Regions from separate parts of the Kitasatospora sp. NPDC058478 genome, predicted to be linked through region 1. Evidence: riboswitches for the same ligand, from Rfam matches in the RefSeq annotation. Region 1 holds a riboswitch; each other region holds the start of a gene.

Region 1 (3,852 bases):
GGGCCCGGGCGGGGCCTCAGGCGGCGGTGGCGGTGTTCTCGATCGGCCGCCGCTGCCGGGGGACGACTTCGCCGATGGCCTCGCCGACGAGGGCGAGGAGTTCGGCGAGGCGTTCGAGGTCGAGGCGGGCGGGCAGTTCGGCGAGGGAGACGATCCGCTCGCCGTCGGGGCCGGCGACGCAGAACAGGTCGATGGGGCCGAGGTGCTTCTCGGCGGTGTCGACGAGGGCGGCGATGTCGCTGGGGCGGCGGATGTCGCCGCCGACGCCGACGACGGGGCAGCCCGGCCGGTCGAGTTCGGTGGCGAGGTCCTCGGCGACGCCGGCCCGCTGGTCGGCGATCAGCACTCCGGCGGCTCCGGCGGCGGCGAACCGGCGGGCGAGCTCGGCTCCCGATCCGCCGTCGAGTACCGCGATGACGACGACTGACCCGCTGACCCGCATGGTCTGCTCCTCCCTGTGGGCGACACCGCACCGGCGCCCACGATTTCTGCGGAGGATCGTAGGCAGGTCCTGACCCTCCGCAACAGGGATTACCCCTCAGGTGACCAGGGTCACGCCCGCCGCCCGGCCAAGAGCTGTCCAAGAGCTGTCCACGGACCGTCCACGAGGCGTCCACGGAGCGTTGGCGGGCCGTCCGCCGGGTGTCGACGATCCGGCTCCGCCGGTCGCGGCCGCCGGAGGCGGTGCGGCCCCGACCCACCGGATACGGTCGACGCATGCCAGTGCAGCCCGACCCCGCCGCCCCGCAGCTCTTCACCTGGGAGTTCGCCACCGATCCGTACCCCGCCTACGCCTGGTTGCGCGAGCACGCCCCGGTGCACCGCACGACGCTGCCGAGCGGGGTGGAGGCCTGGTTGGTGACCCGCTACGCGGACGCGCGGCAGGCGCTGGCGGACAGCAGGCTGTCGAAGAACCCGGCGCACCACAGCGAGCAGGCGCACCGCACCGGGCGGGTGGGAATTCCGGGGGAGCGCCAGGCGGACTTGATGACGCATCTGCTGAACATCGACCCGCCGGACCACACCCGGCTGCGCCGGCTGGTGTCGAAGGCGTTCACGCCGCGCCGGGTGGCGGAGTTCGAGCCGCGGGTGCAGCAGCTCACGGACCGGCTGATCGACGGCTTCGCGCAGCGCGGTTCGGCGGACCTGATCCACGAGTTCGCGTTCCCGCTCCCCATCTACGCGATCTGCGACCTGCTGGGCGTGCCGGCCGAGGACCAGGACGACTTCCGGGACTGGGCCGGGATGATGCTGCGACACACGAAGCCGGGCCACGGAGGCGGCCAACGCGGCGGCGTGGGGCGGGCGGTGAAGCGGATGCGGGCGTACCTGCTGGAGCTGATCCACCGCAAGCGGGCGGATCCGGGCGAGGACCTGATCTCGGGCCTGATCCGGGCGAGCGACCACGGCGAGCACCTGAACGAGAACGAGGCCGCCGCGATGGCGTTCATCCTCCTGTTCGCGGGGTTCGAGACGACCGTCAACCTGATCGGCAACGGCACGTACGCGCTGCTGCGCAACCCGGAGCAGCGCAGGCTGCTGCAGGAGTCGGTGGTGCGCGGCGAGACGGCGCTGCTGGACACCGGGATCGAGGAACTCCTGCGCTACGACGGGCCGGTGGAGATGGCGACGTGGCGCTTCGCGACGCGGCCGCTGTCGATCGGCGGGGTGGACATCCCGGTGGGCGATCCGGTGCTGGTGGTGCTGGCCGCGGCGGATCGCGATCCGGCCAGGTTCGCGGACGAGAACACCCTGGACCTGGCCCGCACGGACAATCCGCACCTGGGTTTCGGCCACGGGATCCACTACTGCATCGGCGCCCCGCTGGCCCGCCTGGAGGGGCGGAGCGCACTGACCACGCTGCTTTCCCGGCTGCCGGACCTGCGGCTCGCGGAAAACCCGGAGGACCTGCGCTGGCGGGGCGGCCTGATCATGCGTGGCCTGCGGGAACTCCCGGTCGAATTCACTCCGGAGGCCCGCTCTCCGCACGCGCCGGTCGCGCCGGCCGACGCTCCGACACGCTGACGGCGCGTCTCCGGCGGGTCGTGGAGCCGGGTCTGAACCCGCATTAATCCGGACATACCGCCGCCGTTGGTAGGCGATTGACCACGCGCCGTAATTTGTGCGTGATATCGGTGATATGAGCTTGTTATTGGTCTGATGATCTGTCTACTCTCCCTGGAGTTCGCAGCTGCGGACCTCGTGCGCGGAACGCCGAATCCTGCCCGCCGCGTCACGGGAAACCGACCAGACCCTGGGCAGGGGCGGGGGAACCAGGTTTGTTGCCGTTCCCCAACGGCTTGGGGTGAAGCCGCCCGAGCGGAATCGTTTCCGCTTTCGGCGGCCGGGCCACCTCCCGGTCCGAACCCGACAGCTCACCTCGCAGGCGTGCGGAGAGGGACCTCGTCATGCTGTTCGTTGGAACTGGCCGCCACCGTCGTCGCACCCAGACCGAGAAGGCCATCGCCGTCGCCGGTGTGGCCGGCGTCGGACTCGCGATGCCGCTCCTCACCGCCACCGGCGCCTCCGCCGCCCCGGCCTCCACCTGGGACGCCGTCGCCCAGTGCGAGAGCGGCGGCAACTGGAGCATCAACACCGGCAACGGCTTCTCCGGCGGCCTGCAGTTCACGCCCAGCACCTGGAAGGCGTACGGCGGCACCTCCTACGCCCCGCAGGCCAACCAGGCCAGCAAGGCGCAGCAGATCTCGGTCGCCGAGAAGGTGCTGGCCTCGCAGGGTCCGGGCGCCTGGCCCGTCTGCTCCCAGAAGGCCGGTCTGAGCAAGGGCGGCGCCCCGGCCTCCGTGGACACCTCCACGGACGCCAAGCCCGCCAAGCAGTCCGCCGCCAAGCCGACCCAGCAGGCGCAGACCCCGAAGCCCGCCCAGCAGCCGGTCCAGCAGGCCGCCCCGAAGCCGGCCGCCCAGCAGCCCGTCCAGCAGGCCCCGCAGCAGACGCAGCCGCAGACCCAGGGCTTCTCCGGCAAGGCCGGCTGGGACGCCGACGCGAAGGTGTACTGGTACCAGAACAACGGCGCCTGGTACTGGACCAGCCACCAGAGCGTCTACCAGCAGTACGCGGGCCAGCCCGCCGCCCAGCCGCAGTACGCGCCCCGCGCCGCGCAGCCCGCGCAGCCCGCGCAGTCCGCCCCGGCCGCGCAGCCCGCGCAGCCCGCCGCCGCGCAGGGCGGTCACGACTACACCGTCCGGGCCGGCGACACGCTGTCGACGATCGCCGCCGCCCAGGGCGTGTCCGGCGGCTGGCAGTCGGTGTACGACGGCAACCGCGGCACCGTCGGCGGCAACCCCAACCTGATCATGCCCGGCCAGGTGCTGCACCTCGGCTGAGCGGCCCGGGCCCTGAGCGGCCCGTGCCCTGCGGGCGAAGGGGGACGGGCGCCGTCCCCCTTCGCCCGCATTCCCCCGTATTCGCCCGCTTCGATCAGGCAAGCAGGTGAACTACTGGTGGGTAGCGGGGCCACACGCTGAGACGGGACCGAGGCCAGCGCGGCCCCGGGGGCCGGGGCGGTTAGGCTCTGGTCGTAACGACTCCGCAATCGTCCCGCCGGCAGCACCCAACGTCAGCCGGACCCTGCTTCCGCAAGGAGATGCCTCGTGCCGTCCATCGATGTCGTCGTAGCCCGTGAGATTCTCGACTCGCGTGGCAACCCCACGGTCGAGGTCGAGGTCGGCCTCGACGACGGCAGCACCGGTCGTGCCGCTGTCCCGTCGGGTGCCTCCACCGGCGCCTTCGAGGCGCTGGAGCTGCGCGACGGTGACAAGAACCGTTACTTCGGCAAGGGCGTGGAGAAGGCCGTCCTGGCCGTCATCGAGCAGATCGGCCCGGAGCTGGTCG
Region 2 (3,852 bases), on a different contig from region 1:
GCGGTTCCCCGCTGAATGTTGATCTTCAGACGCCCGGAGTCGCGCTGCCGTGACGCTCCGTCAGGCGACCTCCTGGCTGTGAGACATCTCACGCGCCACACAGGCAACTCGACGCCCCGTCGGACACGTCAGGGCTACGAGCGGTGATCGCTCGAAGGCTGGGTGAGATATGTCCGGATTGCGGGCAAACCGCCCGGACGGACACGGCGGGAACGCGGCGCACCCGCCATGACCACGTGAAACTCGAACGGCAGCCGAATGCAGGCCTGACGGGCCGATGTCCTACGATCTCCGGCATGAGCACCGCAGCCATCCCGGGCGCGCCACTGCCCGTCCGCACTCCAGGCTCCCGTGCGCGGGGGCGCCACCGCCGCCCCGAGCGCCCCGAGATCCCGGCCGGCTCCCCGGCCCTGGTGCTCGCCGTGCCCGCGACCGCCGGGCCCGAGTCCCGCTCGGTCGTCGAGGAGCTGCTGTCGATCGTCCGCAGCGAGCAGAGCGGCATCCAGACCGCCGTCGGCTACCTCCCGGGCGAAGCCGCCCAGGGGGTCGACAGTGACGACCGCACCGTCGCCGAACTGCTGGCCATGGCCGCCGAGGCCGGCCTGCCCGCGCCGGTCCTGGTGCCGCTGGTACCCGGCCCGCACGGATTCCTGACCGAACTTCACGCCCTCGCCGCGGAGTACGGAGCCCCCGTCACCGACGTGCTCGGCCCGCACCCGCTGCTCGCCGAGGCCGTGCACGTGCGCCTGTCCGAGGCCGGCCTGGCACGCGCCGACCGGGCCCGGCTGTTCGCCATCGCGACCGCCGCGGACGGCGTCGTGCTGACCACCGTCGGCGGCGAGGAGGCCGCTGCCGCGGCCGGCATCACCGGTGTCCTGCTGGCGGCCCGGCTGGCCGTCCCGGTCGTGCCCGCCGCGCTCGACGTGCCGGGCTCGGTCGCCGCGGCCGTCAACCACCTCAAGGAGACCGGCTCCCAGCGCCCGGCGCTGGCACCGCTGGTGATCGGGCCGGAGGCCGACTCCGAACTGCTCGCCACGGCCGCCGAGGAGACCGGCTGCCCGTCCGCGGCGCCGCTGGGCGCCTACCCGACGGTCGGCCAGCTGATCGCCGCCACCTACCTGGCCGCGCTGCCGGCACCCTCCCCCGAGGCCCTGGCGCAGGCCGAGGCCGAGGCGGCGGAGGCCGCCGAGGGCGCGCACGCCGACCACTCCGGCCGGGGCGGTCACGCCGCCCACGCCGCTCGCACCGCCACCGAGGACTCGGCCGGCCAGTAGCGGTCACCGCACGCGTGAAGGGCCCGGAACGGCTACGTTCCGGGCCCTTCCTGCTTGCCCCGTAAGGGAGTTAAGGGGCGAATAGGCGTGATGTCCGTTCTATCCGCATTTGTTCGCCGCCGCTCGATCCATCCCCCGACGGCCACAGTGTGGACGCACCTCCTTCTCGGCGGGCGGGCCCCGGGGGGCCCGACCCGCCGCCACCCGCCTCCTGAAGCACAGACAGTTGCGCACGCCCTTCGCGGCATTGCCGGAAATCGGCCATTTTCGATCATGGCGAGCGAGGGGAACGACCGTTCTCGCCAAACCGTGATGCGCGTCACAGGTGTTTGCAGTTTGAACTTAAGTCTGCTTAACGTGCTCCCCGTTCGTGGCCACACGAACCCAGTTCATCCGCGACGCCGAGTCCTGCCGTCGGATGTCCTGGCAGCGCGAAAACGCACCACGGCAGGAGCGGGGGACCCACAGGTAAGTCGCCCCGGACCGTTCCCCGGAACGATCCAGGGCTAGGGGTGAAGCCGCGCCCACAGCGCGGCCGGGCAACTCCAGCCCGAATCCGACAGCTCACCTCGCAGGCGTGGGAGAGGACTGCGTCTTCATGCTGCCCACCAACGGCACCCGTCTGTCCAGTCGTACCCGACGCGTGATCGCCGCCATCGGCGTCGCGGGCGTCGGCCTCACCATCCCCTGCCTCACCTCCGGCACCGCCTCCGCCGCCTCCGTCGCCACCTGGGACAAGGTCGCCCAGTGCGAGAGCACCGGCAACTGGAGCATCAACACCGGCAACGGCTTCTACGGCGGCCTGCAGTTCACCTCCAGCACCTGGGCCGCCTTCGGCGGCACCGCGTACGCCCCCCAGGCCAACCAGGCCACCAAGGACCAGCAGATCGCCGTCGCCGAGAAGGTCCTCGCCTCGCAGGGCCCCGGCGCCTGGCCGGTGTGCTCGGTCCAGGCCGGCCTGACCAAGGGCGGCACCCCGGCCACCGTCGACACCTCGGCCGGCTCGACCACCGGCTCGGCTGCCAGCTCGACCGCCACCAAGCCCGCCGCGAAGCCGGCCACCCCGGCCACCCCGGCCGCCAAGCCCGCACAGAGCCAGGCCCCGGCCACCCCGGCCACCCCGGCCGCGAAGCCCGCCAAGCCGGCCGCACCGGCCCAGGACCAGGCACAGGCCCCCGCCGACTCCGCCAACGGCACCTCGGCGCAGAAGGGCCAGAACCAGGCCCAGAACAGCGCCCAGCCCCAGGGCGACGACTACACCGTCACCTCCGGCGACTGGCTGTCCTCGATCGCCGACAAGCACAACCTCCAGGGCGGCTGGCAGCGGCTGTACGAGCTCAACCGCGGCACCCTGACCGAGGGTCCGGACACCATCTACCCGGGCCAGCGCCTCTCGTTCAAGGACGGCGGCCAGGCCCAGCAGTCGGCTCAGACCGACCAGTCCGGCTCGGACTTCACCTGGTTCGACCGCTCGCAGAAGTCCGGCCAGACCTCCAACGGCGCCGCCGTGAACGCCAAGCCGACCGCCCAGCCGCAGGCCCCGGCCCCGGCCCCGGCCCCGGCCGCCAAGCCGGCTTCCAAGCCGGCCGCCCAGGCGCAGACCCCCGCTCAGACCCCGGCCGCCACCGGCAGCATGGCCGCCGCGGTCTCCTTCGCCCAGTCGAAGGTCGGCCAGGCGTACGTCTACGGCGGTACCGGCAACGGCGGTTGGGACTGCTCCGGCCTGACCCAGGCCGCGCTGCGCGCCGCGGGCGTCTCCGTCCCGCGCGTCGCCGCCGACCAGGCCGCCGCCAGCACCCGCGTCTCGCTGGACAGCCTGCAGGCGGGCGACCTGCTGTTCTGGTCCAACAACGGCCAGAACTCCGGCGTCTACCACGTCGCGATCTACATCGGCGGCGGCCAGTACGTCGAGGCCGCCAACCCGAGCTCGGGCGTGCGCCTGCAGACCGTCGCCAACTGGGCGCCGGACTTCGCCGGCCGGGTCTGAGCACGACCCGCGGGTGACAGCTGACAACTGACGGCTGACAGATAACAGATTTCAGATAACAGATTTCATCATCTGTTATCTGTCAGTCGCCGCCCGCCCCGGCGGTCGCCCGGCGCCGTAGGAAGGCCGCCGGCAGACCGCCGGGCAGGACCGCCCGAGGCCATGGTCAAAGCCCGCCCCCAGCGGGCATGCTGCTGCTCCGGCACCCGAGGAGGAGTCACCATGGCCCAGGTCACCGTCACACTCGACGCCAACCTCGCGATCGACGCGATGATGCTCTCCGGCACCAAGAACCCGCAGGACGCCGTCGAACTCGTCCTGCGCGACTACCTGGCCCGCGGCCGCCGCACCGAGACCCGCACCGGCGACGCCACCGACGGCCAACGGCTCACCGAGAGCCGCCCCACGGACCACGAGGGCTGACCCGGCACCCGGGCGGCACGCAACGGGCCCCGGAGAGCAACAGCTCTCCGGGGCCCGTCCGTTGACCGTCCTCAGCGCGCGCAGGCCCCCGTGGAGCCGCGCATGACCAGCTCCGGCTGGAACATGAACTCCCCGCGCTGGACCGCGTTCCCGCCGACCTCCTCCAGC
Region 3 (3,852 bases), on a different contig from region 1:
CCGGCCGCGAGCAGCAGCGCACCGCGCCGGGACAGCGTCCGGCGGGCGCCGTCTATCGGGTGGGGGGCGTCGGGGTCGGACGGTGCCGGGCTCAGAGCCGGACCACCCCCGCGACCGGCATCGCGTTGACGCTCTCGTAGCGGACCCTGGCGCCCGGGTAGGGGGCGTGCACGATCACCCCGCCGCCGGCGTACATCCCGACGTGGTGCATGTCCCGGTAGAAGATCACCAGGTCTCCCGGCCGCGCTTCGGAGAGGCTGACCCGCTGCCCGGCGTACGCCTGGGCCTGCGAGGTGCGCGGCAGGGTCACTCCGGCCTGCCGCCAGCTGTAGTACATCAGACCGGAGCAGTCGAAGGCGCGGGGCCCGGTGGATCCGTAGAGGTAGGGCGAGCCGATCATCCGCACCGCGGCGGCCAGCGCGGCCGCCCCGCGTTCGGAGGCGGGCGGGGCCGTGCCGAGGTCCAGCCGGTCGGTGCCCCGGGTGGCGCGCTGCTCGGCCTCCTGGGCGTCCTGGGCGGCCATCCGGGCCCGCTCGGCGACGCCCAGGCTGTTCAGCAGCCGCTGGGCCTTGGTGAGCCGCTGCTGGATCTGCTGCTTGCTGTCGGCGAGCGAGCGGCGGGCCTGGTCGAGTTCGGCGAGCTTGCCGGCGGTCTCGGTGCGGCGCTGGTCGAGTCGGCGCTGGCGGGTGGCCAGTTCGTGCAGGGTCTCCTGCTGCCGCTCGGCGGCCTGGTCGAGGGTGCGGGCCCGGGACAGGTAGCCCTCCGGGTCGGTGGAGAGCATCAGCTGGACGGTCTGGGCCATGCCGCCGCCGCGGTACTCGGCGCCGGCCACGGTGGCGAGGTCGCCGCGCAACTGGTTGAGCTGGTCCTGGGCGACGGCGATCTCGCCCTGGAGGACGGTCGTCTCGCCCTGGAGGCGCTGCTGCGTCTCCAGGGCGGCGTTGTACTTCTCGGACGCCTGCTCGGCCTCGCCGTAGAGCTGTTCCACCTGCGCCTTGACGTCCTTGCGGGTGGGCGTGTCCGGCGCGGCGGGGGCGGCCTGGGCGCTGCCGCCCGCCGTCACGCCCAGGGCGGTGGTGGCGGCCGCGGTCAGCACCAGCGCACGGGCGAGCAGTTGGGGACGACGGTGCACGGGCATGGCGGCAGCGGCTCCGATCCGGCGGTGGGGCCCCGCCGCCGCACCAACGCGGGCGGCCCTGGAAGCGGAGTCCGGTGGCAGACGTTAGCGAGTCCGGGCAACCGAGTCCAAACCCCTGCCAACCCGAATATTTGACCCGTAATCGGACATCAGTCCGAGGCGCCGGAAAAGCCGCAGGCCCGGCCTTCCGTGGTGGAAGGCCGGGCCTGGGAGGGCCTGCGCGGGGATCAGACCCGCACGATGGAGGTCAGCGGCATGTTGCCGACCGCCTCGTAGCGGACCGACGCACCGGGCTTGGGCGCGTGCAGCACCTGGCCGTTGCCGGCGTAGATGCCGACGTGGTGGGCGTCCCCGTAGAAGATCAGCAGGTCGCCGGGCTGGGCCTGGGAGAGGTCGGTGCCGATCCGGGTACCGGCGTGGGCCTGCTCCTGCGAGGTGCGCGGCAGCGCCACGTCGACCTGGTTGAACGCCCAGACCATCAGGCCCGAGCAGTCGAAGGAGCCGGGGCCGGAGGCGCCGTAGACGTACGGGCTGCCGATCTTGGAGGCGGCGATGGACAGCGCCGCGGCGCCGCGCGAGCTGCCGGCGCTCGGCTTGGTGACCGGCGCGGCGGGGGCCTGCGACGCGCTCAGGTCGGTGCGGCTGTTGTCGCGGGAGGAGCGGTCGGCGGCCTGCTGGGCCGCCGCCTGCTGCTGGGCGGCCTTCGCGGCGGCGTCGGCCTTCGCCTTGGCCTCGGCGGCGGCCTTCTCCTCGGCCGCGCGGATCGCCTGGCGCTCCTGCTCGGACAGGGTGTTGAAGAGGTCCTGCGCGGCCTTGAGCTTGCCCTGGACCTCGTCCTTGGCGCTCTTCAGCTGCTGGGTGGTGGTCTCCATCTCGGCGAGCTTGCCCTGGGCCTCGGAGCGCACCTGGTCGAGCTTGCGCTGCTCGTCCTGGAGCTGCTTGAGCTGGCCCTTCTGGGTGCCGCCGGCCTGGTTCAGCGTGTCGGCCTGGCTCAGGAAGGTGTCCGGGCTGGCGGAGAACATCAGCTGGACGGTCTGCGATATGCCGCCGTTGCGGTACTGCTCGCCGGCGATCTCGGCCAGGCCGCCCTGAAGGTCGGTCACCTGTCCCTGCTGCCGCGCCACCTGGTCCTGGAGGTCGGTGACCTGCTTCTGCAGCTGCTGCTGCTTCTCCTGGGCGGCGTTGAGCTTCTCGGTCGCGACCTCGGCCTGCTCGTTGAGCTGGTCGACCTGCTCCTTGACCTGGTCCTTGGTCGGCTGCGGGTCGGCGTGGGCGCCGGACTGCGCGGACAGCGCGACGGCCGCGGCGGCGAAGCCGGTCATGATCGAGACCCGGGTGCGACTAGCGGGCTTGGGACGACGATGGGACGCCACGAAGGCGGACTCCTTCTTCCTACGCCGTCTACCGGGTGAGCTGACGGGTTCGGGCCGGAAGCGTGCCCTACGACGCCTCACGGCCGTTCCACCGGCCGACCTGGCGCCGATTCACCCCGGAGGAACGTGGTTCCCCGGCTCCGTTCGACAGCACCCCCGACTGCTGGGCTCCCCGTCGGGCAGGCACTGGGCCCGCCCCGCTGCGTCACGAACTCGACGGAAACCACCGCCGTCACCCTGGCTGGGCGATCGGGAGTGCGGTGGTTCGGGGCACGACCCTAGTAACTGAACCGTGATCCGTTCAAATCCTTGTCAGAAAAAAGACGGAAGAAGACCAAAGTTCTTTTGTGAATATGACACATAGTGATCACCGCCGTACGCAAAGCTGATCAGTCTTCACCGGGGACTCGCGCGGCGGACAAAACCCGAACGCCACCCCCGGCCGGAGGGTGGCGTGGATCACAGGCCCGGACGGGGCCCTTCGGGCGTGTCGGACCGTCAGACCCGGCGGATCGTGTTGATCGGCATCGCGTCGACCTTCATCACCTTCACCACGTCGCCGGTGTGCGGCGCGTGCACCACCATGCCGTTGCCGATGTACATCCCGACGTGGTGCCGGTCGGGGCCGTAGATGACCAGGTCGCCCGGCTGGGCCTGGTCCAGCGTGACCTTGGTGCCGACGTTGCCCTGCTCCTGCGAGGTACGCGGCAGCGAGACGCCGGCCTGGCCGTACGCCCAGACCATCAGGCCCGAGCAGTCGAAGGTGGTCGAGCCGGTGGCGCCCCACACGTACGGCGAGCCCTGCTTGCTCATCGCCTTGGCGACGGCCACGCCCGCGTAGCCGCCGGCCTGCGGGAGGCTGCCGAGGTCGGCCCGGTCGCTGCCGCGCGAGGCGCGGTCGTCCTGCTGCTGCTGGGCCCGCAGCGCGGCGCGGTCGGAGGCGCTGAGCGAGTTCAGCAGGTCCTGCGCGGCCTTGAGCTTCTGGTTGACGTCCGTCTTGGCCTGGTTCAGGTCCTTGGTGGTGGAGTCGAGCGAGGCCAGGACGGCGGCGGCCTCGGACTTCTCCTGGTCCAGCCGGCGCTGCTGGTCCAGCAGCCCCTTGAGCGCCTCGGACTCGCTGGCGCTGGCCTGCTGGGCGCTGGACGCCTTCTCCAGGTAGCCGGACGGGTCCGAGGAGAGCATCAGCTGGACGGACGGGTCGATGCCGCCGGTGCGGTACTGCTCGCCCGCCACGCCGGCCAGGCCGGTCTGGAGCTGGGTCATCTCGTCCTGGCTGCGGGCCACCTTGTCCTGCAGCTGGTCGGACTGCTTGCGGAGCTGGTCGGCCCGCTCCTTGGCGCC
Region 4 (3,852 bases), on a different contig from region 1:
CCCAGGCCGCTGCCTGCCCGCCGCACGGGAAGTCGGCGGGGCCGACTTCTCGCGCATGTGTCACCCGGGGCGCTGGCCGTTCCGCCGTCGCGGGAGGCCGGGCGGGTCGTGCCGCGGTCGGTGCGGTGGCCGGCGTCTCAGGGGGTGGGCCAGGTGCGGAGGCCGGTGGTGAGGAGGGTGATGAGGCGGCTCTGGGTGGTGGCCAGGTCCTCGGCGAGCTGGAAGCCGCCGCCGATGGAGAGGGAGGCGAAGCCGTGGGCGACGGAGCGGACGGTGCGGGCGGCGTGGATCGCCTCCGCGCCGTCGAGGCCGTACTCCCGCAGGACGGCGATGATCACCCCGACGAGCCGACCGGCCGCGCGGGTGAGGTCGTCGTCCGGCTGCGGGGCCTGGGGGAGGGCGTTGTAGCGGTGCGGGTGCTCGGTGGCGTACGCGTGGTAGGCACGCAGCACGGTGGCGACGGCGTCGTCCCCGCTGCGGCCGACGGCGGCCTCGGCGAGCCGGTCGGCGAGTTCCTCGGTGACCCGGACGGCGATGAGCCGCCGCAGTTCGGTGAGGCCGCCGCTGACGTGCTTGTACAGCGACGGGGTGGCGACCCCGGCCCGGGCGGCGACGGCGGCCAGGGTGAGGGCGTCGGCGCCCTGCTCGTCGATGAGGGCGAGGGCGTGGTCGACGACCTGCTCGGGGGTGAGTCCTACTCGGGGCATGGTGTGGGCTCTCCGTCGGTGGAAGGCGTACGTGGCGGGGCGGGGCGGCGCGTGGGGGCGGGGCTGACGTGGGCGGACGGGGTGGGCGGGGCTCAGGCGAGTTCGGCGAGGAAGGGCAGCAGGGCGCCGGCGGTGGCCTGCGGGTTGTCGGCCATCGGGTAGTGCCCGGATCCGTCGATCATGACCTTCCGCGCGTTGAGCGCGGCGGCCTGCCGGTCGGCGACGGCTTCCGGCTTGGGGAAGTCGGGGTCCTTGCTGCCCATGATGACGAGCGAGGGGCAGCGGACGGCCGCGGTCCAGCCGACGGGCGCGGAGTCCCCGCCGACGTGTCCGCGGGTGGCGGTCTTGCGGCCGGGGGTGCGCATGGCGGCGACGAGTCCGGCCACGTACGTGTCGAAGTCGGCGGGCTTGGCGCCCGGGTAGGCCAGCTTGCGGTGGTAGAGGCCCCAGAAGGCGGGCGAGTGGACGGTCAGGGCGCCCATGGCGCGGAGGGCGCCGCGCATGAGGGCGCCGGGCGGGGGGTTCTCGATGAAGGCGTCGATCAGGGCGATGCCGGCGACCCGCTCCGGGGCGTCGCCGGCGGCCTTGACGACCGTCGCGCCGGTGTAGGAGTTGCCGACCAGGACGGCGCGGTCGATGCCGAGGTGGTCGAGCAGGGCGAGGACGTCGGTGGCGATGGCGGCGGGGGAGTAGTCGTCCCAGATGATCGAGGATTCGCCGAAGCCGCGCAGGTCCATGGTGATGACCCGGCGGCCGGCGGCGGCCAGCAGCGGGTGGAGGTGCCGGTAGGCGGCGCGGGTGTCGAGCATTCCGGGGAGCAGCACGACGGGGGTGCCGTCGCCCTGCCGGGTGTCGTCGTAGGCGAGGCGGCCGCCGGTGACGTCGAGGTACTGGGTGGTGGGGGCGCTGGTGGCGTTCATGGTGGGCCTCCGGGGGTTGCCGGTGCGGGGCTTCAACGTGCTGCTGATAGCCATAAAGCTAAGGCTAATAGCCTTAGCCGTCAAGCCTTCGCACCCTGTGGAGCGGGGGAGGTCGGCGGTGAGTGCCTGAATGAAGGGCCGTCCGTTGACGTCCGATCACGTGAGGTGGCGTCAATGGTGTTCAAGCATGCCCAAAGGGGCTCAAGGGGGACAAAACGCCCTTCGCGTCCCAGAGTGCCCCGCCTGTCTCCGGTCGTCCCGGGCGAACGGCTTGGAATCAGGGCCTCCTAGGATTAACGTTTGATAACGCAGCGCGGTCCTCAACGCCGTACCCAGACGGCACCGTGCGCCGTCGCCTAATCCCGCCGACCGGCCTCCGGGCAGGTCAGGGAGCCGGGGAACCACGTTCCTTGGGGTGAATCGGCGGGGCTCCGGCCCAGCCGTAGGAGACCTTCCTGCTCCGAACCCGTCAGCTAACCCGGTAGGCGCGAAGGAAGGAAAGGAGCGCGCCTCCGTGGCGTCGACGCACACCCCGGCACACCCGGCCGGCCTCGCAGCAGGTACCCGGCTCCTCGACCACCCCGGCCCGGACGGCCCCGAGTACGCGGGCCCGGACGCCGAGACCAACCGGCACCGGATGCCGCGTCAGGTCCGTGGGACCTCCCCGCTGCTCGGCGTCACCGCCGTCGCCGCCACCCTGGGCGCCACCGGCTTCGCCTCCGCCACCCCGGCCGCCGCCCCCGCCATCGAGACCCCGGACGAGACCCCGGTCGCCCTCTCCGCCGACCCCGGCCTCGCGCTCGCCGCCCGCATCCAGCTGCAGGCCGACAGCCAGCGCACCGCCGCCGAGGAGGACGCCCGCGTCCAGGCCGCGAAGGAGGCGGAGGCCAAGGCCGCCGCCAAGGAGGCCGAGGCCAAGCGGGCCGCCGAGGAGGCCGAGCGGGCCAAGGCCGCCGCCCTCACCCTGCCGGTGCGCGACTACCACCTCACCGCCCACTACGGCCAGAGCGCCCGCTACTGGGCCCACCTGCACACCGGCCTGGACTTCGCCGCCGACACCGGCACCCCCGTCTACGCGGTCGGCCAGGGCACCATCACCTCGGCCGGCTGGTCCGGCTCGTACGGCTACCGGATCGTCGAGACCCTGCCCGACGGCACCGAGATCTGGTACTGCCACCTCTCCTCGATCATCAAGGGCTCCGGCAAGGTCGGCTCCGGCCAGCAGATCGGCAAGGTCGGCGCCACCGGCAACGTCACCGGCGCGCACCTGCACGTGGAGGTCCGCCCCGGTGGCGGCGCCCCCGTCGACCCGGAGACCTGGTTCCAGCAGCGCGGCCTCAACCCCTGACGCACCCGCGAAGCCCCGGCCGCCGGAACCGAAAGGCACCGGCGGCCGGGGCTTCGCCGCGTCACTCCTGCGTCGGGTCCGCCGGGTCCGTCGGGTCCGTCGGGTCCGTCGGGTCTGCCTGGTCCGCCGGGACTGCCGATCCCGCCAGCTCCTCCAGGCGGGCGTCGAACTCCTCCTGCGCCGGCCCCGCCAGGTACGCGTCGATCTCCTCCTGCCCCGGCTCCGGCGCGAGGTCCGGGAACTCCTCCACCAGCAGTCGCGGCAGCCCGGGCACCGTCCACTCCCCGTACAGGTCGAGCGCGGCCTCCACCGCCGCCTCCTCGAACGCCCCGAAGTCCCCGGCCAGTTCGTCCGGCATCGGCCGCCCCAGCGCGGTCAGCTCGGTCAGGTTGCGGTAGCTGCGCCGCATCAGGCCCTGCTCCAGCAGCCGGCGCGCGCCGTCGGTGGCCATGCCGACCGAGATCACCCGGGTCGGGCTCCAGCCCTGCTCGTCCACCTCGTCCAGCCAGCCGGTCTGCGCCAGTGCGGCGAACCTGGCCAGCCGCTCCTCCTGCGCCAGCTCCCGGAAGCCGGTCAGCCACTCCCGCACCGCCTCCGGATCCGTGACGTCCGCCCCGTACGCGTGCAGCAGCAGCGCGTACAGCCGGGGCCAGGTCACCAGGTCGGCGCGGCGCAGCAGCCCGGCCGCGACCTCGCCCTGCCACTCGGCCTCGGCGTGCAGCCGCTCCTGGCGCTTGGCGTTGAGCCGCTTGGCGGCCCGCTGGTGGTCGGTCAGCAGCCGGACGGCGGCGCCGTACGCGAACGGGTCCGCCTCCGGTTCGGGTTGGACGTACAGGTAGAGCCGCTCGTACAGCAGGTGCTCCACCGCGTTCGAGGT

The links. A riboswitch is a leader RNA that binds a small molecule or an ion and turns the genes downstream of it on or off. The one in region 1 is predicted to bind cyclic di-AMP.
Region 2: it holds a riboswitch for cyclic di-AMP, as region 1 does, so the genes downstream of both, ACFWPT_RS38465 (transglycosylase family protein) here and ACFWPT_RS38935 (transglycosylase family protein) in region 1, are expected to answer to the same signal.
Region 3: it holds a riboswitch for cyclic di-AMP, as region 1 does, so the genes downstream of both, ACFWPT_RS14500 (NlpC/P60 family protein) here and ACFWPT_RS38935 (transglycosylase family protein) in region 1, are expected to answer to the same signal.
Region 4: it holds a riboswitch for cyclic di-AMP, as region 1 does, so the genes downstream of both, ACFWPT_RS16405 (M23 family metallopeptidase) here and ACFWPT_RS38935 (transglycosylase family protein) in region 1, are expected to answer to the same signal.

What each region holds. Positions count from the first base shown of each region.
Region 1 covers NZ_JBHXML010000114.1:8,068-11,919, reverse strand. The annotation lists gene ACFWPT_RS38945 (SDR family NAD(P)-dependent oxidoreductase) at 17-442, opposite strand; gene ACFWPT_RS38940 (cytochrome P450) at 718-2,025, shown strand; cyclic di-AMP (ydaO/yuaA leader) riboswitch at 2,236-2,403, shown strand; gene ACFWPT_RS38935 (transglycosylase family protein) at 2,409-3,344, shown strand; gene eno (phosphopyruvate hydratase) at 3,612-3,852, shown strand, end outside.
Region 2 covers NZ_JBHXML010000109.1:4,752-8,603, reverse strand. The annotation lists gene ACFWPT_RS38470 (hypothetical protein) at 297-1,274, shown strand; cyclic di-AMP (ydaO/yuaA leader) riboswitch at 1,705-1,865, shown strand; gene ACFWPT_RS38465 (transglycosylase family protein) at 1,852-3,261, shown strand; gene ACFWPT_RS38460 (hypothetical protein) at 3,484-3,684, shown strand; gene ACFWPT_RS38455 (LacI family DNA-binding transcriptional regulator) at 3,756-3,852, opposite strand, start outside.
Region 3 covers NZ_JBHXML010000022.1:35,962-39,813, forward strand. The annotation lists gene ACFWPT_RS14495 (NlpC/P60 family protein) at 92-1,138, opposite strand; gene ACFWPT_RS14500 (NlpC/P60 family protein) at 1,366-2,511, opposite strand; cyclic di-AMP (ydaO/yuaA leader) riboswitch at 2,522-2,671, opposite strand; gene ACFWPT_RS14505 (NlpC/P60 family protein) at 3,010-3,852, opposite strand, start outside.
Region 4 covers NZ_JBHXML010000026.1:21,847-25,698, reverse strand. The annotation lists gene ACFWPT_RS16415 (TetR/AcrR family transcriptional regulator) at 138-707, opposite strand; gene ACFWPT_RS16410 (alpha/beta fold hydrolase) at 800-1,681, opposite strand; cyclic di-AMP (ydaO/yuaA leader) riboswitch at 1,971-2,129, shown strand; gene ACFWPT_RS16405 (M23 family metallopeptidase) at 2,142-2,975, shown strand; gene ACFWPT_RS16400 (hypothetical protein) at 3,037-3,852, opposite strand, start outside.